DNA from 3 places in the Acidiplasma sp. genome. Region 3 is predicted to be linked to each of the others. Evidence: riboswitches for the same ligand, from Rfam matches in the RefSeq annotation. Region 3 holds a riboswitch; each other region holds the start of a gene.

Region 1 (8,597 bases), on a different contig from region 3:
CAAGGATAACAGATCTAGCATTGGAGGAGGTAAATAAATTTGTTAATAGAAGGCTTGATAATAAGTATATTGCAGTAATGTTAGATGGATTATTCTTCTATTTAAGAAGGGAAACTGTAGATAAAGAACCTGTAATATTTGCATTGTGAATAAAGGAATCCGGAGAGTATGAAATATTAGGATTTTATCTTACAATTAAGGAATCACATAATAATTATAAGGATGTATTAGAGGATCTGTACAGAAGGGGATTAAAACAACCATTATTATTTATAGCAGATGGTATAAATAATCTGGATGAGGAAATAATGAATATATATCCTGGTATATCCTGGAAGTGATTTTCAATTATGCACCATACATTATATGAGGGATTGAAATCCAAGGTAAAGGAAAAGGATTTAGAAATAATGGATGATGCAAATAAAATGTTTAGGTGCAATAATAAGGAAGAGGCCATAATAAGATTCAATGAAATGAAAAATAAATGGGAGAATAAGTATCCTAATATAATATATAATACTGAAATAAAGTTAGGTGAATTATTAAGATTCTATGATTATCCCTCTAGAATAAGGAATTCGTTAAAATCAACAAATATTATAGAAAGAATGAATGGGGAAATAAGAAGAAGGATAAAAACAGTATCATCATTCCCTGATGAGGATTCTGCAATGAAGATATTCTATTTAAAATCAATAGAATTCAATTCCAGGCATGCATTCAGGAAGATGAACGGATACTATAAATGCCATGATAGATTAAGGAAATGTTCAATAGGAAGTACCCTTTATAAATACACAGAATATGGTACACGATCTAATAATCTATGTTCAATTAAACCATAATAGAAATTCATAACTGCATTTATTATATTTGTTGCCTTTTGATTATTCATATAATAAAATCCTTTTCTACCATTATAATTATAACCATAATCAGTTATAATAAACAGTGAATAATTCCACCAAAATGTATGATTTATAATACACACAAAAATAATTAATGCATGGATGATACTGCCTTCCAGAAATCATCCTTTCCTGGTATTATATCTGTTAATTTATCGTTTTCCATGATTTTTATGCCATAATCTTTGTTCCTGACCTCACCAATTATGCTTGATTTTATATTGTTATCATTTAAAATTTTTAAAAATTTGTCTGCATAATCATTTTTTACTGTTATTAATAATGTCCCCTCACTTATTGACCTTAATGGGTTTATATTAAATAAATCACACAATTTTTTTACATTTTCATCTATTATTATCTTATTTTTATCTATAAAAATTCCATTGTTTGATGCATATCCTATTTCATATATTGCATTTAATAATCCGCCCTCGGTTGCGTCATGCATTGATGTTATTTTATTTTTTATTCCATAATTAATTGCCAAAATCTCCTCATTAATGCAGGACATATCATAAAACATTTTTTTTAAATTTTTTAATACATTTTCACCAAGATTTTTTATTATATAATCCTCATAAATATAAGCTAGCTGGACAGATGCCTCCAGTGCACATGTTTTTGTCATTATTATCTTATCACCAGCATGCGCATTTTCTGTTGTTATGTAATCATCGCCTATGCCAATTAATGTTACACCACCTATCATTGGATAGTTGCAGTTTTCATATCTTGCTGTATGCCCTGTTATAACATTTAAATTGTATTTTAATGATTCATTATTTATTTCGTCCCATATTATTTTAAATTCATCATCCTTTATGCTTTCTGGAAGATTAAAATCTATGCTCATATAATTTGCTTTTATTCCTGATGTATACAAATCGCTTAATAATATATGCAATGCAAACCATGCTGCATTTTTTAGTCCAAGTGCAGGATTTATATATAATGGATCTGTTGTTACTGCAATATATTTATCTCCGGTTTTTATTATTCCAACATCAACACCCATTTTTGGCTTAACTATTGCATTTTTATCATCATAGCCGGTCCTGTTTATTATGTATTTCTCAAAAAAATTCATATCTATTTTGCCAAGCATTTTAAATCACACTCATATCCTTTGTTTCCCTTCCATATATATAATATATTATGGAGCCCAAAAAGCCTATTAAATATATTATAAGCAAATAATACAAATAAAAATAAATTGTTTTGTTTGCAAGCAGAAATACAGATATTATATAAACTGAATATCCAACCATTCTTACACCTCCTATTCCCATTCCACGGTATGATGTTTCAAAGTTTTCCGGTTCAAGCATTTCCCTTGATGCCCAGCCAAATTCACCAAAAATACCGCTTATTGATATCATTATTATTAAATATAATATATTTGATAATATAAATTTAAGAAATATTAAAACAATTAACCATACAATAAACATTCCCGTGTATCCTATTAATGAAACAATCTTTCTTCTTGATTTACCCATATAAAAACCGCCTATTATACCTGTTATTGTACCACCAATTGTTGATCCGAATATTATTAATGATGAATATTTAGGAAATTCATATGGGCCGAGAACAAGGCTTGAAAATGCAAATCCAACAACTATTGTTATTGCAATAAATGATAATGATATAAAATTAATTATCTTTTTAAAATTTATTTTAATTTTTTCCTTTATATTGTGCTTTTTTAAATAGTCCCAGCGTATGCTTTCACTTAGTTTTAATCTTGTAATGAATGATATTATAAAACCCAAAATTGCTATTGTAAACAATGAAAATTTATCTATGTAAACCGATGATGGTATAAATAAAAATATTGCTGCCATTATTACTATTGATATGTTTGCAACATTTGAGGTCTCTATTAAAACAACACCACGGTACTTCAACGGTAACAATTCACTTAAATATGCAAGTGATATTGTTTCATCGCCGCCAAGGCCGAATTCAGATATAAAAATAAAAAAAATCATAAGATAAGGATTTTTTAGCAATGATATTCCTATTAATCCAAAGGATGTTAAAATAACCGTAAATAAAAATAATTTTTTTCTTCCAGATTTGTCAGAAATATATCCAAGGAAAAAATTGCCTAATAAAAGACCCGCAGGCGATGAAAATATTATATAAACATCAAAATATTTTGGTATAAATGGCCATGTTGTTATTAATGGTGCTATGCTTAAAACAACACCCCAGACAAAAAATGTTGAGATCATTGTTATTAATATTAATGTATCGTTATAACCCCACCTATGGCTATCAATATCCCTTCTTAGCTCTGAATACTTTGCATAATAATCCATTATATCCCTCCGCCGGCATTGCCCGGATCAGGTTCCATGGGTCGATCCCTATCCTCTCAGCCAATTTAATGGCTCCCCAATAACTATACTATTATTTAATATAAAAATATTTTGTTCAGACTATTAATTTCAGATAATAACCTGCTATGGTAACTATTATTCCAACAAAAACCATTATTGTTATCCAGAATGGTGCCCTTCCTGCTGTTGTTTTGCTTATAAATAGGCCAAGAATTGCAAGCGATATATATGATAATGCCAATGGTATTATTACATTATTTTCTATTATTAATGGCGATGACAATGGTATTAATGCACCAAGAAAACCAAAAACTGCTGCAATCAATGCACCTATAAGTGATTCCATGAATATTCCAGATCCTAAATGCCCCTTTAAAAGATAATCTGTTGATTTTAAATTTAGCTGCACTGCTGTTCTATGTAATTCCTCATTCAAACCGCATACTGTGCAATAAAATAGCTAAATGTTCCTGCAAAGGATGAACCAAAGGATATCTTAAATGCCTCATATAAATTTATATGCGTGCTTCCTATTATGCCACCTGATGCGAGTATTAATGCTGTTATAATACCGTCGGATAATCCTATGCTTATTGGAAACAAATATTTTTTAATCATTTTATTAAATGCTTGCCGGTGACAACCTCATCTATTGAATGTATTGCACAGCCCATGTCCTCAATTATTTTTATTAGATAATTATAATAGGGTGTCTCGCTTTTCCAGAATAGTCAGACAAACATCTAACATTATTAACAGAATTAGAATACTGGGATATGCCGCGGAAGCATATCCCATTGATAATGGAAATCATAGATAATATTATTCCGCTTGATGACAGGAAGAGGAAGTATACGGATATAGACAGATCCTTAAGATCCTCATCCTGCTGCAGATATTCGGAATATCGTACAGATCCTCCAGCATGTTTCTCCTTAATCATGAAGAATACCTTGCCATGATGGGGATTCGTGAGATACCATCGTTTCAGACCTTATCAGTGAGATCTCGTAAGTTCGATCTGCATGCGATAAACCAGGAGATCGCATTCCTCTATTCCATGGAGGAATGCGCAGCCATGGATTCCTTCATGATACATACATGCAAATATTCAACTGCAATGAGGAGAAGGGTATGGGGTAATTACAGGGATCCGTACAGTGGATGGTCAAAGACAACCAAGGGATGGTCCTATGGAAGAAAATGCCATATGGCACTTGACGTTGATACGCTCATCATCATGGAATGGATCGTCACCAAGGGAAACATACATGATTCAAAACTTTCACATAGGATGGTCGATTCTGTTAGAAACTTTTCGTATATACTTGCAGATTCTGCATACGATACATCTGAGATATACGATTACATATTCGAGAGCACCCATTCCACTCCAGTGATCGATACCAATAGTAGGAGAGGCATCGTACAGGGGAGATTATCTGTAAACCGAAGAATAGGCATAGATCTCAGGAAAAAATACTCGCCGCTTCATTCCCTCCATTGGGAGATAGAGCGTACATTCTCCATCCTTGAGGGTATAATGTATATGGAGAATATATGGTATGTCAAGAATAGGGATTATGACACTGCGGTTGGATTGAAGGTAATCGCATACAACCTCATGATCATATCGAACATAAAGACAGGGAATAGACCAAGGGAGATGATGAAAATCGTCGTTTGCTAAAACATGAGACGCCCTAAAAAATAAATTTAAATCACATGAAAAGGCTGCAGTTACAGATAAAAGGTTTATTTATTTATATAATATAGATGATTATTTGGATTCATCCATGAAATATTTACCTTTAAATGAAATAAAAGGCTTTTCACAGGAGAATGTAAGAAAAAGCTACATAAATATTTCATTATTTTTTATTTTTCTGGGCATATTATTTCTTTTGTTTCTTCGCAATGGAATGATAAGTTTGCTGCTTTTTATAACAGCCACATTATTTATAATTTTTAGTAAAAAATATGTTAATATAATAATATTAACAGGAAATAACATAACATACCCATATAAATTAAAATTTAACAATGCAAATCCTGATGAAATAGGCAATTTTATTTTTAATGCATCGGTTATTATCGATAATTTAAAAAGCAAATAAGTTTTATTTATAGTATTTTTCCATTAAATAGTCCTCATTATCCTCATCTGTTATTTCAAAGCCATGTTTTTTATAAAATGATATGGCCATGGAATTTAATTTATTCACGTATAATATTAATTTTTCAATTTTTTCATTCCTAATAATTTCCTCAGCTGTTTTAAGCAATTTTGTGCCGTAGCATTTTTTAATATAATCAGGCATTAAATAAAACCTTAGTATAATTTTATTTATTTTATCTATTTCAATAAATCCTGTTAATAAATTATTATCAAAAAGACCGTAAAATAGTATTTTATTATTAATTGATTTTTCTATATCATTTTTTATATTATCTAATGCATAATATTTATTAATCCAGTAATCAATGTATTCATCGGTGTATATATTTTTATATGCATATTTCCACGACATTTCGGCAACGTTCCTTACAGCGCATTCATCTCCAATTTTTAATGGCGAAATATTCATTATATTATAATTATTAAATAATATATAATTTTATTATTATTTAACTATAATAAGTATGAATTCCTTATTTTAATGCATGTGCCATTGTTAGAAGTATTTTATAAATACATCAAAAAAATTATTTAATTTGTTTATATAATTACATTAAAAATTATTTAGGTCTGTATCCCTGATAAATTTTTCATATGTCATTGGTTCATTGACATATCTGTATAAAGATGTATTTTCTTTATAATAATCGAGTCCAAGCATGTAAAACTGCTCTCTTGTTAATAATCCCCTTTTTTCAAGGCTTCCAAGCACAGGTTTAAAAATTATGGGGGATACCTCTCTCACAGGCTTTAATCCCAATTTAAGCCTTACAGTATTAAACATATCAGCAAATGTTACCCTTTCCCTTGTACATACATTAATAATCCCTGATTTATCCAGTGAATTCTTAAGCACGGTAATCATATCATTTATATAAACCGGTGCCATATTTCCACTCCTCGGCAGGAATGGTACCTTCTGTTTTGCCGCTTCTATAAGCATCTTTGTAAATTTATCTCCATTTCCGTACATTGTTGATGGTCTTATTATAAGAGAGTTTTTTAATGTGGCGGCATTATCCTCTGCCAGTCTTTTATATCTAAAATAATCTGTATTTCCCTTATCAGCGTTTATTGCTGAAATGTATACTATTTTCTGGTTTTTACGGTATTTATTTACAGCCTTTACAATATTCTTCATGCCATTTAATGACAATTCTTCATGTTTTTCTTCCTTTTCTATAAGCACATCAACTGCATGAACTATTACATCATAATTTTCAATCGCCTTTTCAACATCGTCATAATTTCTAATATCGCCTTTTATATAGGTTATGCCCAGCTTATCCAGTTTTTCAGACGGATTTCTAGAAAAATAGGCCTTTTCATCTGCATCAAGCTGCTGGATGATATTGCTTCCGACAAAACCAGATCCACCAATTACAAGTAATTTCATACACCTTTATCTTGCAGAAATATAAAAATATTTTATAAAATAGGAAAATTATTCCAATATTTATAATATTCCTTTGAAAATTTTGGGAAATCAATTTTTTAAAGTGTATAAATAAAAATTTTAAATATTATACAAACTGCATGCATTAATTATATATATCTTTTGTTTATATATCTTTTTATGCAGGATTTCTCAAATAATGACCGTGATGTTTTTTTGATAAAAACAGAAAAAATGATAGACCGCGGGGCTTTAATGTCAAGGTACAGTAGAACAGTTAATTTGGATATAAGATCAGTTTATGAAAAAGAATTTAAAAATAATCCAGAAAAGGCAATAGATTTTTATAAGAAAATCTTCCTCGATTATGGGGATGAATCAATATCTGAGCTTATAACTGCACAGATGGGCATACAGAATGTTTCAAATATTTTATCAAAAATTATAGAAGAATCAAGAATAGGCCTGTCATATCTTGAAAAATCATCAAGATATGTTAAATATAATAAAAAGGTTAATGGCCATTACCTTTTTCTGGATGCCGATGGTGCAGGCATAAAAAAGTATGAAAATGAATACAATGAATTATGCAATGAACTTTTTGATTTTTACTCTAAATCATACGATGATATGATTAAAATATACTCGGAAATGTATCCAATAGAGAAATTTAATTTTGAAATTGGCGGAAAAGTTTATAATTATTCAGAGATAAAAAATATTGATGATGATTCAGTAACAAAGGCGTATAAGTCATCATTAAGATCATCTGTACTGGATGAGATTAGACTAGTTCTGCCGGCATCAACACTTACGAATATTGGTGTATCTGGTAATGGTAGGGCATTTATAGCATTAATAGAGCGTCTTGGTGAGTATAAAACCAAGGAGAGCCTAAAATATGCGGATTTAATTTATAATGAATTAAAAAATGAAATGCCGGAGATCATAGATGACGCCACATCAAAACATGGCATTGAACAGATAGAGTATAATATGTCCCGTGATCTTATAGGTTACAGGGAACAGCAGAACTTTGGATCAATAAATACCGTTTCACTCCTTGATTATGAGGATGAGGAAAATGCAATAAATAAGGCCTTAAAACTTATGGTTTACCGCTATTATGGAGATTACAATAGCATTGATTTAACAAAGGAGGAAAAGGAAAGGCTATTAAATAATCTCATTTCAATAAGAAAAAACAGGAGGCATAAAATTGGGCGTCCATTTGAGGCAATAAATTATCTATTTCAGGTTAATACAAATTATGGTGCATTCAGGGAGCTGCAGAGGCACAGGTTTATGTCAATTGTCAGAAAACCACTAAGCGTTTATTATGGATATGATATACCGGAAACAATAAATAAAACAGAAGACCTAAAAAATGATTATGTAACATTAATGGAAAAAGCTAGAAATTTATATCTTGATATAAAAGAAAAAAATGGCCCCGATCTGGCCCAGTACATTGTTCCGTATGCATATAGATACCCTGTGGCATTTAATATCAATCTTAATGAACTCACATATTTCATTGAATTAAGGTCAAATGCACAGGTGCACCCTGATCTTAGAACAGTTGCACTGAAAATGTATAATGAGGTTAAAAGGGTACATCCACAGCTTTCAAGGTTAATAAAATTCGTCGATGAGTCGGATTATAAGCTTGGTCGGCTGCCGGCAGAGTTCAAAAAAGAAACAAAGAAAAAAGAAATTCAATAAATATATTTAATTTGCCTCCTCATTATTGTAATTAA
Region 2 (8,597 bases), on a different contig from region 3:
GTGCATTTTATAGAGGCCGGCGTTAAGAGAAGCGACCTTCACAATCTTGTAAATGAAAACCTTAAAAGCCTTGGAATAAGGACAATGGAGATAAGAAGCAGGGAGGTAGGAATAACAGGAGAAAAATTTGATAGCGATTACAAACTTATCAGAAGGAATTATATCGCAGCCGGCGGGGATGAAATATTTTTATCATTTGAAAACTCCAGAAATGAGATTATTGGATATTTAAGGCTCAGGATCCCCTCTGAAATGGCACATAGAAAGGAGGTTCTGGGATCGTCCATCATAAGAGAAATAAAGGTTCTTGGTGATGTGGTGCCAATAGGTTCTGAAATAGAAACAAACTGGCAGCATCATGGTTTTGGCCAGAGGCTAATCAGGGAGGCCGAGAGAATAACACTTGAGGAATATGACAAAAAACGCATACTTGTAATAAGCGGAATTGGTGTCAGAAACTACTTCAGGAAGCTTGGTTATGAAAGGCTTGGCCCTTACATGGCAAAATCCCTGAATCACAACTAAAAATACATGCATTTAATATCCAGAATAAAACTAAAAAATGATTATTTATCAGGCATCATTATAATTCAGGATACATTCTCTTTTTATGGTTATTCCCAGTTTTTCCATTGTTTAAGATAATTTCCAGACTTTTCCATTAATATTTTTATATCCTCATCCGGTATTGTTGTGTATTTTCCATACATAATAGCATAGGACATAATTCTTGCAGTTTTTTCTAAAACCTCTGAGGCGGCCATTGCCCTTTCCATATCCTGGCCAACTGAAACCGCACCATGGTTTGCCATTATTGCCGCATTATTACTGCCAAGTGCATTGACAACGTTCTGTGCAAGCTCCTCTGTTCCGGTTAATGCATACCTTGCTATTTTTACCGATTTCCCGAGTATCATTGCAACGTCCTCAGTAATTGCCGGGATTTCCATGTTTATTACTGAAAATATGCTTGAGTATACGGCATGTGTATGTATTATAAAATTAACATCCGGCCTTTTCTTATATATTTCATAATGCATGAGCCTTTCACTTGATGGTTCAAGTGTACCCTCTATTTTTTTCCCATTTATGTCTGTTACAACTATATCTTCAGGCCTTAATTTTGAATAATTTGATCCACTAGGGGTAATGCATATATAATTACCAGAACGCATGCTTATATTCCCCCAGGATCCAACGGTAAAGCCGCTGGCATACATTCTTTTGCATGCATTTACAACATTTTCCTTGCATGATTCTAGCATTATTTGTGATTATTACAATATATAAAAATGTGATTAAATATAAATATATGGATGATATTAAACAATACTCATGCTGGTATCGTATATAATAGTTGGTGTACTTCTTTTATTGGTTGCAGTATACCTTATAATCTCAATATTAGAGGCTGAGAGGCTATGATCAGTATATACTCATTAATAGACAGTAACAGGGAAATTTCTGGGCTTTTAATTGTGTTTTTTTATATAATTATCGCCCTGTTTTTTGGCTACCTGATTTCGGGGTTTATCAGGAAAATTTATCTTGATCAGGAGGAAAAAACATGGATTTATCCGGTATCCGGGAGAATTGTAAATTTTTTTGAGCGATTTTTAAAAGAGGATAAGAACAGGCAGATGGATTTTAAGGAATACTTTTTAAATCTTCTTATCTTTAATTTTTTTGCAGGTCTCATTGGCATAATCTTTATTTATTTTCAGAATTATTTACCATATTCACATGCAAATAATCACATGACACTATCACTAATTGTTAATACAGTTGTCAGCTTTCTAACAAATACAAATCTTGAGCATTTTTCCAATCCATTTGATCTGAGCATACTTTCATGGACATTTGTAATAACCGGATTGATGTTTTTATCTGCAGGAACCGGTTTTGCAGCATCCATGGCATTTATACGTGCAATATTAAACGACAATGGAAAGCTGGGAAATTTTTATCATGATTTTTTGATATCCATATTTTATGTAATATTCCCGCTGACCATTCTTTTTACTGTTATTCTTGTACTTTCCGGTGTGCCTGAAACCCTGAGCAGTTATATAAATGTACTTCCAATTGGAAGCAACTCTGCGGTCAGGCTTCCACTTGGCCCTGTGGCAACCCTGGTTTCAATTAAGGGTGTTGGAACCAATGGCGGTGGCTTTTACGGTGCAAATGCCGCATATCCCCTTGGAAATCCAAACTGGTTTACAAACATAGTTGAGTATGTTTCGTTCATGCTTGTTCCACTTGGTTCGGTATTTTCATTAAGATTGATTTTTGATAAGAGATTTGGAAACATGGTCATTGGTGTTTTAACATTTATATTTGTTTTTACATCCGTTGTTGCATTTATTGCAGAATACACGGGAATACCGGCACAGTCAGCACTTGCACTGTATACCGGAAACATGGCAGGAAAGGATGTGTACCTTGGGCTCTCAGAATCAACTGTTTTTCAGGTCGGCGCTGTATTTACATCCACGGGTGCCTCCACAGGAGGAATTATAGACTACACCCCAATAGGCCTTATGTCATTGCTAACAAACCTTGTTTTAAATGATCCACTGGGCGGTATTGGCACCGGAATTATCAATATATTTACATACATAATATTCACAGTGTTTATCACATCCTTAATGGTTGGAAAGCTTCCGGAATTAATGAACATAAGAATAGGTTCAAAGGAGATGAAGTATTCAACATTGTCACTGATAACACATCCGCTTATAATTTTAATACCACTTGGAATTACATTAATTATTCCAGCGGTAATGCACACATTTTACAATGGATTTTCATCAAATATTTCAGATCTATTGTATGAGTTTTCAAGCTCAGCATCAAATAACGGTTCAGAGGCGGGTGGATTTCTTACAAACTCGCCATATTTTAATTACCTTGATTCCTTAATAATGCTCCTTGGAAGGTATTTAATAATGGGCATACAGCTGCTGCTGGCACAGCAGTTTGCATTTAAGAAGCCCAAGATGATATATGAAAAATCAACAATAGATACCGGATCATTCTCATTTGGATTCATGCTTCTTGCTGTAATTATAATGGTTGGCCTGCTGTCATACATACCTGTCTTCTCACTTGGAACATTGTATGACTGGGCAAGGGATTTTAACTTTCTGGTGATTCCATGAACATTAGGGAAATTGTAATAAATTCACTTAAGGGTTTTGACCCACGTAATGAAATTAAGAACCCTGTAATGTTTATAACAGAAATAGCCTTTGTGCTATCAATATTTATAGCAGCATTTCCATCATCGTTTAATGTGCCATCATCAGGTGTATACATGGACTTTTATATTTCTGTCACGGTCTTATTATTTTTAACAGTGTTCTTCTCAAATTTAAGCACGTCATTATCTGAAAGCCAGAGCAAGGCCATAACAGAATCACTTGAAAAAATGAAGGTTTCCACAAAGGCAAATTTACTCAAGGATGGAAAAATAGAGATTGTTGAATCCGATAAATTAAGAAAGGGCGATATAGTTTTAGTAAGAAAGAATGAAATTATTCCGGCCGATGGTGAGGTAATAAAGGGCTCAGGATATGTTAATGAGTCAAATATAACCGGTGAATCCAGACCGGTCCTTAAACTGGTTGGAGACTCTGTCACAGGTTCAACAATGCTTGTAACAGATGAAATCACGGTTAGGGTCAATGTAAATCCCGGGGAATCATTTATAGACAGCATGATAAATATGGTAAAGAATTCTGTAAGGGAGAGAACACCAAATGAAATAGCATTATCCATATTTTTATCCGGGGTTACATTAATATTCCTAATAGTTGTTGCATCAATATTTTCAATATCAAATTACAGTGGTGTGAGGCCAAACATTGATATTTTAATAGTTTTATTAATAGCATTAATACCAACAACCATAGGCGGCCTGCTTCCTGCAATAGGCATAGCTGCAATAAACAAGGTGTCACAGTACAATATTATAGCGAAGAGTGGAAAGGCGGTGGAAAATGCAGGGGATATTGACACAATAATACTTGATAAGACCGGAACCATTACAATGGGTGAGAGGGAGGCTGTAAAGTTTTATCCAAATATGAACGTTGATGAGAGGGATGTTGCCCGGGCAGCACTGATGTCGTCATTAAATGATGAGACAATAGAGGGGATATCAATAGTCAGGCTGGCAAGATCAGAAAATATAGATGTTAATGATGATGAAATTAAGGATTATGAATTCATACCATTTTCATCAGAGACCGGTTTCAGCGGCATAAGGAAGGGTGATCATTACATCTATAAAGGCTCCTTAAGGTCATTATCAGAAAAACTCAATCTGCAGGATCAGTACATAAATGGAATATGCAAGCAGATATCATTAAAGGGTGGCACCGCCATTCCCGTGGCATCAGATGGAAAATTCCTTGGCGTTATAGAATTAAATGATATATTAAAACCAGGAATTAAGGATAGAATAAATGACCTTCATAAAATGAACATTGAAACAGTGATGCTCACCGGTGATGATGAGGTTACAGCTGCATATTTTGCACGTGAGGCCGGTATAGACGATTTTATTGCCAACAGCAAGCCGCAGGATAAGTACAACAGGGTTGTCATGGAAAAGGAAAGGGAAAGAATGGTGGCAATGATAGGTGATGGGACAAACGATGCGCCGGCTCTGTCAAAGGCAGATGTTGCCATGGCCATGAATACCGGCACACAGGCTGCAAAGGATGCTGCAAACATGATAGATCTGGACTCCACGCCAACAAAACTTATTGATGTAATCTTCCTTGGAAAGCAGATTTTAATTACAAGGGGATCACTTACAACATTCAGCATTGCCAATGACATATCAAAATACTTTGTAATAATACCTGCAATGTTTTACATGTTTCCTGAGCTTGGATTCCTGAACATACTTGATCTTACAGACCCGCTCAGGGCCATTACAGCGGCGCTTATATTCAACACAATAATCATTGTAATACTGGTTCCACTTGCATTAAGGGGTGTTAAGTATTCGCCATCAAGTGCATCAGACCTGCTGAAAAGAAACATAATAATATACGGCTTTGGTGGCATTGTCTTTCCCTTTATTGTTATATACATAATTTATTTATTGTTAAGTTTAGGAGGCATAGCATGGTAAAATTAAGAATTATAAAGGCATTTGCGCTTGCCATATTAATAATGTTTGTGGCCGGTTTTGCATTCCCGGCTGTAACATCATTAATAACGGAAAGCACACTTCCATACTATTCAAATGGGCATCCAGTGAAATACGATGGAAAAATAGTTGATTCATATCTTTTGACAGAGGCATTCAATGAGTCATATTTCTTCCAGCCAAGGCCATCTGCAGTGAATGATAACATTTCATCCAGCGGATCGTACTCAACATCATTAAGCAATAAAACAACACTTGAATTAAGTGAAAAATATCTAAAGGAATTTGAGGAAAGGAACCATGTCAATGCATCACAGATACCTTATGCCATGATCACATATTCCGGATCCGGTGTTGGCTATGCAATTCCATTAAAGGGTGCAACGCTTCAGGTTCACAGAATTGCGGTCAGCATCAGCAATTTAAGCGGTGGCAATTTAAGTATTTCTTCAATAGAATCATTCCTAAATGGCATAATAAATAAGGATAAGCAGAGGAACTTCCCGGTATTTGGAACATACTATGTAAACGTTGTGCAGCTCAACATGCAGATACTAAATTACCTGAAACAGAACAATATTTATGTGAATGTTCATTGATTATTTTTTTATTAATAATGTATCAACCCTCTGATCCTTTGATATATACTTTATATCAGAATTTATTCTTATTCTCTCATTTGCCGGTGACCTTGCACCAATAACAACGCAGTCAGGGTCCTCGTTAAGTATAATCGAATCTATCTCTGTTTTTATTCCAGATTTTTCTCCCGATTTTTCTATTTTAATATCTATACCATTTTTTGCTATATCTCCTATGCCATCAAAGAGGTTTTTAAATCCATGTGTTCTCCTTTTATCGTATTTTCTTAAATCAAAAATAATTATTTTTGCATGGTTAATCTTTGCAAGCTCAATACCAAAATACACTGCAGCCCTGGTGTTTATGGACTCTGCAACAGGCAAAAGTATTTTTTTATACGGGTATTCACGCTCGCTTATGCTTAGCAGTGCCACCGGTATATCTATGTTTTTAAGTATGTAATCACCAATGGACCCAAAAATAGAACCTGAAAGCATTGCCCTTTTATGTGTGGCCATTAAAAGCATGTCGTAATAATGCGATGACGCCTCCTTTAATAGCCCGGACCTTACATTATCGCTTGTGGTTATTTTTGGTATTACCTTCAGGCCACGCCTTTTTCCATCCTTATATGCATTTGTTACAAGTGTAACACTGTTTGACCATTCTATGCTATCATTTTTTTCCCTTACTGTTATTGCTGTAATCTCAGAGTTATTATACTCAGCAATATCATATGACATCTTAAGCGCCTTAATGGAATTTATACCCCTAAACATAGGTACCAGTATATGATCTGTTTTCAAAAAATATGATCTGGATGCCTCAAACATAATCTATTATATGTTATGCGCATATAATAATTTCTATTAATATGTGTGTAAAAATGACAATGATTAACACATATAATAAATTATTATATGAATATATTAATTAATATATATAAATTGTGAGTGTTTATCTCAGGTACAGAATTTTGATAATGTTGGAATTTCATAAAATCAAATGATATTTTTTACAACACAAAACTATAAATAATTGTTTTCATTTTAAATTGTAAGGGGAGCCATTAAATTGGCTGAGAGGATTGGGATCGACCCTTGGAACCTGATCCGGGTAATGCCGGCGGAGGGATGTTATGTATGAGGATGCTGGTTATAATGATATAAGGAAAAGTTTGGATTATCACCATTGGAATAAACATGATTCACTCATACTGACAACAATGATATCAACATTTTTTATATGGGGCGTTGTCTTAAGCATAGCACCTTTAATAACAACATGGCCTTTTATACCAAAATATTTTGATGAATACATTATATTATCATCACCATCAGGACTGCTATCAGGAAACTTTCTTTTGGGATATATTTCTGACAGGTACGGCAGGAAAAAATTATTTCTCTTAACAGTATTTTTAACATCTGCCGGTCTTCTTGCCATTGCACTCATTAAAAATCCCTACCTTATAATATTATCTGTTTTTACTGCAGAATTTGGGCTTGGAGGGGATGAAACAATATCATTATCATATTTATCAGAGCTTATACCCCTGAAATACCGTGGGGCGGTGCTGGTTGAAACATCAAATGTGGCAAATGTTTCCATAGTTGTTATGGCTGCAATTTTTTTATTTATACCAGACTCTGTTTATGCTGATAAACTATCTCTTCTAATAATTGCAATTTCAGGATTTTTTATATCATTAATCGCAAGGCTAAAATTAAAAGAGAGCATACGTTGGGATTATTTAAATAAAAATACAGAAAAACAGAGGGTTAAAATTAATTTTTCAAACTCCATAAAATTTTTATCATTATCATTCATAGCAATAACCATTGTTGTTGGCTTTGCCTTTTCAAGCCTTGTTCTTGGCCCATTTGAATTTCCGCAGTACTCATCTCTTATAATATTTGGCTCAACACTTGGCGGGACATTAACCGGTTTAATAGGTGGAATTTACATCGGTAAATCCAGAAGAAAAATTGTATCACTGCTGGGCTATACCGGCATGTTTATTATATGGATTTTGCTTTTAATCTTCATAAAATTTGTTCTGTCAAACATATATATACTTATATTTATGATAGCTGTAAGCGGCATATTCGGCGAGCTTGGCTGGGCATCAAGGGAGATGCTGGAGCCTGAAAACTTTGAAACGCTGCACCGCGGCACCGGCATTGGTAGCGTAAGGACTGTTGGATACTTTATATACATAATTTCAGTGTTTTTGCTTGTTAATAAATCAATTTATTTTTACCTTTATTACCTTTTAATAATATACCTAATAGGTTTCATCGGGTCTGTGCTTTATTACAAATATGGCAGGGAAACAAGAAAAAGCAGTGTTCTTTAAATCCATATTTTTATTTTAACAGTATTTATATATCCAATCAAATTTATTAATATGAATACAATATTTAAATGTGTTATGCATTGGAATAAGCAATAAAAAGATAGTGGGATACCCAAATATAATGAATCTACTTAAATCTGGTGTTGAATCATTATTTTTAATAGATTTTGATGCAATTCATAAAAGGGTTTTAAACCTGGAAATATACGAAAAACTATCCAAATTTTTTGACCTCACCGTTATGAACTATCCGCAGACAGAGGAGGATCTAATGGATACAATAATCAGCGGGGCCACATATGTTATAATAAACAATAATCTAACATATAAAAGGATACAGAGCTTTTTATCATACACGCAGAACATTGGAATTAACTATGATTACAACGATACATGTGTTTTTTTCAGCCAGAACGGCGGAAATATATACCTGACAAATAAACAGGTAATGCTTCCATATAAGCTTGCCTTTAACTACGGCCCATTTAATCT
Region 3 (8,597 bases):
GTACCGGGAATTTTTAAATTCAAACAGGGATTTAAATGGGGGGCAATAATTTTTTTAAAACCATCCCCTGGGAGGCCATTTTATTGGATTAAAAATTAACAATTTTAAATAAATAATTACTCACAATCATTTGAATATAAAGGTATTTCCTAAATATTAAATATTACATGCATATACAGTTATGAAAGTGATAATATGCACGTTGTAAAAGTTGGTGGCTCAATACTTAAGGGCAGTGATGATCTGGCCCTTATAAGAAACAAAATAGAGGCCTGTGAAAAATGCATTATTGTCACTTCCGCCATGCGGAACGTGACGAATAATCTAATAGAAGCTATTAATACAAGGAACACAGGTATTATTGACACAATTTTTACAAGGCATATGGAGCTTATGAATAACTTCTATGATAAAGATTCATATTTCAATTTATTAGCATTTAAGAATGATGTGCTTAACAATCTCTTGCGTCCTGATACGCCTGAAAACCGTGATTTAATCCTGTCATACGGAGAAAAAATGGCCGTTATGGTATTATATTCATATCTAAAGCACCACGGCCTTGATGTTGATTATTATATAGAGCCATTTATAGTAACAGATGATAATTTTGGTGATGCCTCATGTCTTTATAAATATACGGAGGAAAATTTAAAAAACATGGAGTTTAAACATAAAATAACTATAGTACCTGGATTTACCGGAAAAACCCTTTCAGGAAAGGTTACAACCCTTGGCCGGGGTGGCAGTGATTACACTGCTGTATTGCTTGGCAGATTTCTACATTGCAGTGTCAGATTAATAACTGATGTTCCAGGCATAATGACATATGACCCCAAGGTCTTTCCCGACGCAAGAACATTGCCAGAGGTGTCAATTAAAGAGGCCATAAAAATGTCCTATGTGGGGGTTAAAAATTTTAATTATAAAACATTCAGTCCTGCAATAGATTCAGATATAGAGATAACAATAGAAAGCCTTTATGAGGAGGGTAAAACAGTAATAACACATAATGAAATAAAAACAATAAAATGCATAGCATTAACAGGTACATACGGGAATAAAAATATGCTGGTATTTATAGGCCATGGCCTTTCTGAGGTTGACACAAGCTCGCAGATATTAAATGCCATAGGTAAAACCCATTTATATCACCTTGACGACACATCATTATCAGTAATAATGGATGAGGATCTTGAGAAAAATAAAAGATATCTTTCAGAGGTTCCATTATGGACAAAATAAAGGTATCAATACTTGGATCAACCGGTGTTGTTGGTCAGAAAATGTTAAGAATACTTGAAAATCACCCATACATAGATGTTGTTAACCTCTCGGCATCAAGATCAAAGATCGGAAAAAAATATTCAGAATCAGTGGCATGGGTTGAACCCGGGGATATACCAGAAAGGTTCAGGGATATGAAAATGGTTTCAACAGACCCGGAGGACCATAAAAATGTGGATTATGTTTTATCAGCACTCCCGCCTGAGGTTGCAGAGGATATAGAGATAAAATTGATAAAAAACGGAATTAATGTAATATCAAATGCGTCTCCATTTAGAATGGCAGAGAACATACCATTAATTAATCCTGAATTAAATTATCAGCATCTGGAACTGCTTGAAAAAATGGATACAAAATTTGTGAAAAACCCAAACTGCACATCCACTATAATGTCCATGCCCATGGTTGAGGTTTTAAGGCATGATTACAAAAAAATTACACTGTCGACACTTCAGGCAGTCAGCGGTGCCGGATTCACCGGCCTTTCATATATGTCCATAGATGATAATATAATACCGTATATACATGGGGAGGAGGAAAAAATACCTGCAGAAATATCAAAAATGTTTGGCTTTGTAAGCAATAATAAAATAATAAACAGGGAACTTAACATGTATGTAACATCTGTTAGGGTGCCTGTTAAGGTTGGGCATATGGGCATAATGAATATTGAATTTAACGATGATATTGATATTGAAAACTTTAAAAATTCATTAAGGAATTTCACACCACTAAAAAAATTTAAAAATCTTTACACTGCACCCAAAAACCCTGTTATTATACATGATGAGGAAAACAGGCCGCAGCATAAGATGGATCTAAGCAATGGTATGGAAATACATGTTGGCAGGCTGGAATATAAAAATAAAAACCTGCGCATGGTAATACTCGGTGATAATCTTGTCAGGGGTGCAGCAGGTATAACGGTGCTCACACTTGAAACAATGAATGAAATGGGTGTTGCATAAAATTTAATAAAAATTTTATAAATAATTTAATAATTCTCCAAGGTTATTTATCACAGCAAAGGCATTTTCATTTAATATTTTATCATCAGAATTAATTGAAAGAAATCTATCAGTGGAGACAAGCATTGAGTAATCACCGGCAGAATCACCAACTGACAAAGTTTCCTTTTTATCTATTCCACTGGCCCTTATAATTTTATTTATAACTATATCCTTTCTGTCCGGGATTACACTAATCCTTCCGGCAGGGATTATATATCCATTATCATCAGTTAGTATTTCATTTGCATATATATAATTAATTCCATATTTTGCCCCTATTTTTTCAGCAAGCCATGAAATTCCACCGGACACTATTGCTGTTTTTACAGACATCTTCCTTAAGGATGACATTACATTGTCAAAGCAATTCCTTATTTTTATCTCATCAAGTATGTTTATTATGGTCGATTTTTTAATTTTACCAAACTTTGCCATCCACATTTTAATATCCAGCTCGAAGAACTCATCATATGAAATTTTTCCATCCATGTACATTTTATAATTCTGGGAATTGTCAACACCAAGCCTGGAATGCACATAATGCCAGCTGCTCTTCTCCCTTGTAATCACACCATCCATATCAAAAAATACCATTTTTGTTTTCATACTAATATGTCCTTGAAAACATTGATAATTTTCCATCCCTTCCGCATACTATGCATTTTCCTGATGTTTTATCATTGTAAATATTGCCAAGTGCAGCCTTTTCGGTAAGCGCCTCTATCTTATCAGAGCATTCTTTTGATCCGCACCAGTAGGCCCTAACCATATATTCATTTTTCATGTCATCAATGGATTTTGCCATGTGGATGTTATCATTAAAAAATTTTAATGAATGACTCTTAATATCATCATTTACTGTTTTAAGATAATTTTCAACATCCCTAAGGTTCTGTCTTGATATCTTAATCTTCTTCTTCTGTGTTCTAAGTGATAATGTTATCATATTTTCATTATATTCCCTGCTGCCAATCTCAATTCTTAGTGGAACGCCCTTCATTTCCCAATCATTATACTTGTATCCAGGTGTATAATCGCGTTCATCAATATCAACCCTGTAACCCATATTCTTCAGGTCATCCATTATTGTTCTGGAGTATTCAAGGATTTTATCATATATTTCACCGGGAATTGGCACTATAATTATCTGAACAGGTGCAATCCTGTATGGAAGTATTAAACCCTTATCGTCACCGTGAATTCCAATAACTGCTGCAAGCAATCTTTCACTAAGTCCGAACGTTGTCTGTGAAACATATTTAAGATCGCCATTCTCATCAAGATATTTAATATTGTAATTTCTGGCAAAGTTTTCGCCATACTCGTGAATTGTGCCAACCTGCAAGGACCTGTATCCCGGCATTGGCGTATCAAAGGCTATTGAATATTTTGCACCGGGAAATTTATCCCATTCAGGCCTTACATCCAGTGAATATTCAAGGCATAGTTCTGATGCAATTTTTTTCCATATATCAAGATATTCATTCATCTGTTTTTCAGCATCATTATAATCTTTATGCGCGGTATGTGCCTCATAAAAATGTATTTCCCTGACACGTATAAATGCCCTTGTGTGCTTTGTTTCATACCTGTAAACACTAACTATCTGATAAATTTTAAATGGCAAATCAGTATGTGACCTTATCCATAAAGGAAACATTGTATACATTGCGGATTCACTGGTTGGTCTCAGGGCCAGATCCACATCAAGTGTGTCCTTACCACCCTTTGTAACCCAGTAAATTTCATTTTCAAATCCCTTAACATGCTCGAATTCAACCTCAAGCTGCTTTCTGGATATAAGTACTGGAAAGCTTACCTCCTGGAATTTTTTTTCATCTGAATATTTTCTAATGATATCATCAATTAAATGCATTATTTTTAGCCCATAGGGCATCCATATATTCATTCCCTTAATTTCATACCTTTTATCGGTAAGCCCGGCGAGCTCAATAATTTCATTGTACCATTCACTGAAATTCTCTTTTTTGTTTTCCATTTTACCTGTTATAATTTATGATTATATATTGTTTTTGTGCAGTTTTAATCCTGTTATTATAAAAATGGTAAATAAAAAATATTTATGTTAATAATTTATATCAACATTCTTTGTTTCTATGCCATGCACATACCACGTTGCCGCACCTACAGCACCAAGACCCCAGAGGAATACATTCAGGAGTATAAACTGTGAAAGGCTGAAGGAACTTGTGGCATAAACAAGAATTGGATAAACAATCATTGGGCCAAGCCTTACCGTGCCTATAAAGGTTCCGCGCATTTTTGTTGGAAATAATTCAGGTTCAAGGGTGGTTCTGGAAGCCCATCCAAACTCGCTCATCATCATATTTATGAACAGTAACGGAAAGAATACATATAAATTCCTAAGATATGGCACAAGGATGTATATTAAAACTGTGCTTGCAAAGCCAATAGAATATGAGTAAAGTGTAAAAAATTTCCTTCCAGATGAAATCAGTGGTGCTGCTATAAATCCGGCTGCAGAGGCACCAACAAGTGCAACAAAAATAATCATGTTATCGGTGTATGCCCCCGGGAATTCATATGGGCCAATAATATACGCCATAAGTCCAAATGTGGTATATTGGGATATTGCAATGGATAATAGAACAAAAAAGCTTAACCTGTAGGATGGTTTTTTCTGTTTTATCCCTTCAGTATCTATATAAAGCTCCGATTTCTGCATTTCGGATTCCCTTTCCATGCCACGGGATTCAAGCCATTTATATGATTCTGGAAGCCTTATTCTTGCGAAAACCATTATTATTATTAAGACTGCTGCGGAGCTTAATAAAATAATCCTGTCATATAAAGTATTTGAGGTTATCAGGAACATACCCGCAATTAATGCGCTTCCAATATTGTCAAAATCAGCTATTATTGTAAGCCATTTGGCACGTTGTGATACAGGGGAATCCTCAGATATAAGGGATAATGAAGGTATTTCCTCACCACCAACTCCAAACTCGGCTATCATTAAACCTATGGCAAGTGGAATAAATGTATAGCTTAATGAAATTATTACTATTCCAGCACTGTATAGTACCATTGTTATTATGAATATTTTTTTCCTTCCAAGTATGTCCGACAGAATCCCCATTAAGAAGTTGCCGAATGGAACAAATATTGGCCCAATCAAAAGCACGAATACCTTAAGCGATTTTGGAAGAACACCAATGATTGACCCTGAGGCTGCCAGTGGTCCTAATGTGCCGACAATCCCCCAAAATGTTAACCCAGACGAGCTGGAAAGAAGCATGTATTTCTGCTTCTGGGTTAACATAAATTCCACCATTTTTTAAAATACACAACCATAGCCATCTCCCTCCGCCGGTTCTGACCGGATCAGGTTCCACGGGTCGATCCCAATCCTCTCAGCCAATTTAATGGCTCCCCGGTAAAAAATAAATATATATATAATATATAAATGTTTCCAATATTAATTAATTATGCCATACCCCTTAATTCAGGGATTTTAAAATTGTAATTATTTTTTATTGAAAAATTCATTAATTTTTTTTCTTGTCTCTCCAGACGAAAATAGGAGGCCAAATAATGATGCCTCGTAATCCATGTCAATGTTAATTGAATTCATAAATGATTTATTTACAGCCCTTTTTGCAAATATAACAGTTTCTATAGGTTTTTTGGCAATCATGCTGGCAATCCTTAACGCCTCATTGTGTGCATCATCTGATATAATGTCAACAAGGCCAAAATTATAAGCTGTCTGTGCATCTATTTTCTCTCCGGTCAGTATCATGTAAAGTGCCCGGTTTCTGCCTATGACATGGGGAAGTATTACATTGCCACCGGCACCTGCGTTTACACCGATGTTTATTTCAGGCTGGCCCAGCTGGGCATTTTTACTGCACACCCTTATATCAGTGGATAATGAAAGTTCAAGGCCGCCACCAAGCACATAGCCATTTAAAACAGATATAACAGGAACATTATAATCTCTAAAATAAAATGCAAGTTCGTTTAATTTTCTATGGAAGGAATATGCATCAATTGGGTTTAAATCCCTGAACTGTTTTATATCTGCACCAGCTGAAAAATTCCTTTTACCCTCAATTATAACACACCTTGCGGTATCCTTTACCTCCTCCATGGCATTTTTTATATCATTGACCATGTCCAAGGTAAGGGTATTAAGCTTTTCCTCACGTTTAAAATAAATTATGGAAACATCGCCTGATACCAAATCTATGTTGTTATACATGAATATTTATAGCAAGAGTTACTTATATATTTTTTTATCAGGTCAATAAAAATGCATATTAACCAGATATTAATAATCGCATGTGGATTGCAGTAAAACGGCTATTGTATGTGCATCAATAAGCGGTATTAGGGTTGCAGATATAATTAATAATCACATGCATGCTAACGTTTATGTTCCATGCAGGTTAAAATATCCTGGGGATTTTCATTGTTATGATGATATTAAAAAGGAAATAAAATCCATATTCAATAATTATGATTGCATTATTATGGTTATGGCACTTGGTGCTGCCATAAGAATTATTGCGCCATTTTTAAGGAGTAAGTTTAACGATCCAAGAATCATATCTGTGGATGATAATGGAAAATTTTCAATCAGCATGATATCCGGACATCGCGGCGCAAATGACCTTGCATTATATGTTTCCGGCCTGCTTGGAGGTGAGGCAGTAATTACAACAGCATCAGAGATTTCCGGTGTAATGTCTCCGGAGGTTATTGCATATAAATACGGAATGAAAATAATGAATAAATCAAGAATTAAATATGTAACCTCTGAAATAATAAATAATGGCGGTTTTAGGCTAATAAACAGAACAGGCATCCATATAAACATTTCTGGGTCTGGGGGGAAAAATTACGGGATTATAATCACATATATTAAGGAGAAAAGCACAAATTTTGTCGTTATGGTTCCAAAAGTTCTTGTAATAGGAATAGGCTTCTCAACGTATGCAAATTTTAATTCACTTAAGGACCATATTAAATTTGTTTTTAAGCAAAAAGGATTTTATATTTCATCGGTTTATGCCATTGCAACAATAGATATAAAGTCAGATAACGATGATATTAAAAAAATTGCAAAATGGCTTAATGCCAGAATTTTCTTCTTTGATAATAATACATTAAATAAATATTCTTCCTACAGGTCTGAAACAGTTTATAAGTATACCGGTGCCTATTCTGTTGCCAATGCCGCCGCAAGGGCGGCATCAAATAATGGCAATGAGATTATACGTGCAGAAAAGTTTAAGGATGCTGTAATATCGGTGTTTGAATATGAAAATAAATAGCATTATTGTGGCTGCACCATCCAGTGGGTCTGGTAAAACAACCGTTTCAATGGGATTAATATACGCACTTAAAAAACTGGGATACAGCGTAAAGGCATTTAAAATTGGCCCGGATTATATTGATTCCGGATACCAGTCATTTGTTTCAGGAAATCCATCAGATAATCTGGATTCATGGATGGGATCAAGATCCATTGTAAGGGACATTTTTTTCAGGAAATCACAGGGTTATGATATTTCCATAATAGAGGGCGTCATGGGGCTCTATGATGGCAAGGATTATAATTCAATACGTGGCAGCACAGCCGAAATAGCTTCAATACTAAAAATTCCTGTTATTATTGTTATAGATATATCATCAATGGCCAGAACTGCAGCGTCAATCATAAACGGACTTAAATCCCAGGCCAGGGGTTTCAGGATAGCCGGGGTAATCTTAAACAGGGCGGGAAGTGATTATCACTGCTTAATTGTTAAAAAGGCAATAGAGTCATTATCAAATGTAAAGGTTCTTGGATGTATTAAAAAAAATAATGATTTAAGTTTAAGTTCAAGGCATCTGGGGCTTATTCCATATATAGAGGGTTACAGGAATAAGGATTATCTGGAATCACTTGGCAATGAAATTATAAAATCTGTGGATTTAAATTCTGTTCTTTCAATATCTAAAAAATCTCATTCAGGTAATTATAATGTAAAAGAAAGAAAGAACAGAAATATTAAAGTCTCCATAGGCGTGGCATATGACCGCGCGTTTAATTTTTATTATGATGAAAATCTAAAACTGCTTGAGCATTATGGTGCAGAAATAAAATATTTTAGCCCCATGGAGTCAGAAAATATCCCAGACGTGGATGGTATTTACATAGGCGGCGGATTCCCTGAGGTTTATGCCAGCGATCTGGAAAAAAATAAAACTGTATTAAAGGAAATTAAAAAGCTTGGTAATGATGGCATGCCAATTTTTGCAGAATGTGGA

The links. Region 3 has a riboswitch for thiamine pyrophosphate ahead of QXW15_RS05350 (MFS transporter). Riboswitches for the same ligand answer to the same signal wherever they lie in the genome.
Region 1: it holds a riboswitch for thiamine pyrophosphate, as region 3 does, so the genes downstream of both, QXW15_RS03730 (MFS transporter) here and QXW15_RS05350 (MFS transporter) in region 3, are expected to answer to the same signal.
Region 2: it holds a riboswitch for thiamine pyrophosphate, as region 3 does, so the genes downstream of both, QXW15_RS02100 (MFS transporter) here and QXW15_RS05350 (MFS transporter) in region 3, are expected to answer to the same signal.

What each region holds. Positions count from the first base shown of each region.
Region 1 covers NZ_JAVYSZ010000006.1:47,492-56,088, forward strand. The annotation lists partial or broken gene QXW15_RS03720 (IS256 family transposase) at 1-848, shown strand, start outside; gene QXW15_RS03725 (AIR synthase family protein) at 1,003-2,019, opposite strand; gene QXW15_RS03730 (MFS transporter) at 2,021-3,241, opposite strand; TPP riboswitch at 3,228-3,330, opposite strand; gene QXW15_RS03735 (hypothetical protein) at 3,357-3,698, opposite strand; gene QXW15_RS03740 (hypothetical protein) at 3,695-3,880, opposite strand; gene QXW15_RS03745 (DUF211 domain-containing protein) at 3,877-3,954, opposite strand; gene QXW15_RS03750 (transposase) at 4,188-4,952, shown strand; gene QXW15_RS03755 (hypothetical protein) at 5,047-5,379, shown strand; gene QXW15_RS03760 (GNAT family N-acetyltransferase) at 5,383-5,850, opposite strand; gene QXW15_RS03765 (NAD(P)H-binding protein) at 5,995-6,837, opposite strand; gene QXW15_RS03770 (FAD-dependent thymidylate synthase) at 7,018-8,562, shown strand; gene QXW15_RS03775 (MFS transporter) at 8,569-8,597, opposite strand, start outside.
Region 2 covers NZ_JAVYSZ010000003.1:21,059-29,655, forward strand. The annotation lists gene QXW15_RS02070 (tRNA uridine(34) 5-carboxymethylaminomethyl modification radical SAM/GNAT enzyme Elp3) at 1-525, shown strand, start outside; gene QXW15_RS02075 (class II aldolase/adducin family protein) at 615-1,265, opposite strand; gene QXW15_RS02080 (potassium-transporting ATPase subunit KdpA) at 1,422-3,161, shown strand; gene kdpB (potassium-transporting ATPase subunit KdpB) at 3,158-5,146, shown strand; gene QXW15_RS02090 (potassium-transporting ATPase subunit C) at 5,140-5,763, shown strand; gene QXW15_RS02095 (universal stress protein) at 5,764-6,579, opposite strand; TPP riboswitch at 6,796-6,897, shown strand; gene QXW15_RS02100 (MFS transporter) at 6,885-8,105, shown strand; gene QXW15_RS02105 (hypothetical protein) at 8,227-8,597, shown strand, end outside.
Region 3 covers NZ_JAVYSZ010000011.1:5,295-13,891, reverse strand. The annotation lists gene QXW15_RS05375 (hypothetical protein) at 1-49, shown strand, start outside; gene QXW15_RS05370 (aspartate kinase) at 196-1,245, shown strand; gene asd (aspartate-semialdehyde dehydrogenase) at 1,230-2,255, shown strand; gene QXW15_RS05360 (HAD-IB family phosphatase) at 2,271-2,903, opposite strand; gene proS (proline--tRNA ligase) at 2,905-4,296, opposite strand; gene QXW15_RS05350 (MFS transporter) at 4,384-5,601, opposite strand; TPP riboswitch at 5,624-5,725, opposite strand; gene QXW15_RS05345 (enoyl-CoA hydratase/isomerase family protein) at 5,806-6,543, opposite strand; gene QXW15_RS05340 (cobalt-precorrin 5A hydrolase) at 6,626-7,618, shown strand; gene QXW15_RS05335 (cobyrinate a,c-diamide synthase) at 7,605-8,597, shown strand, end outside.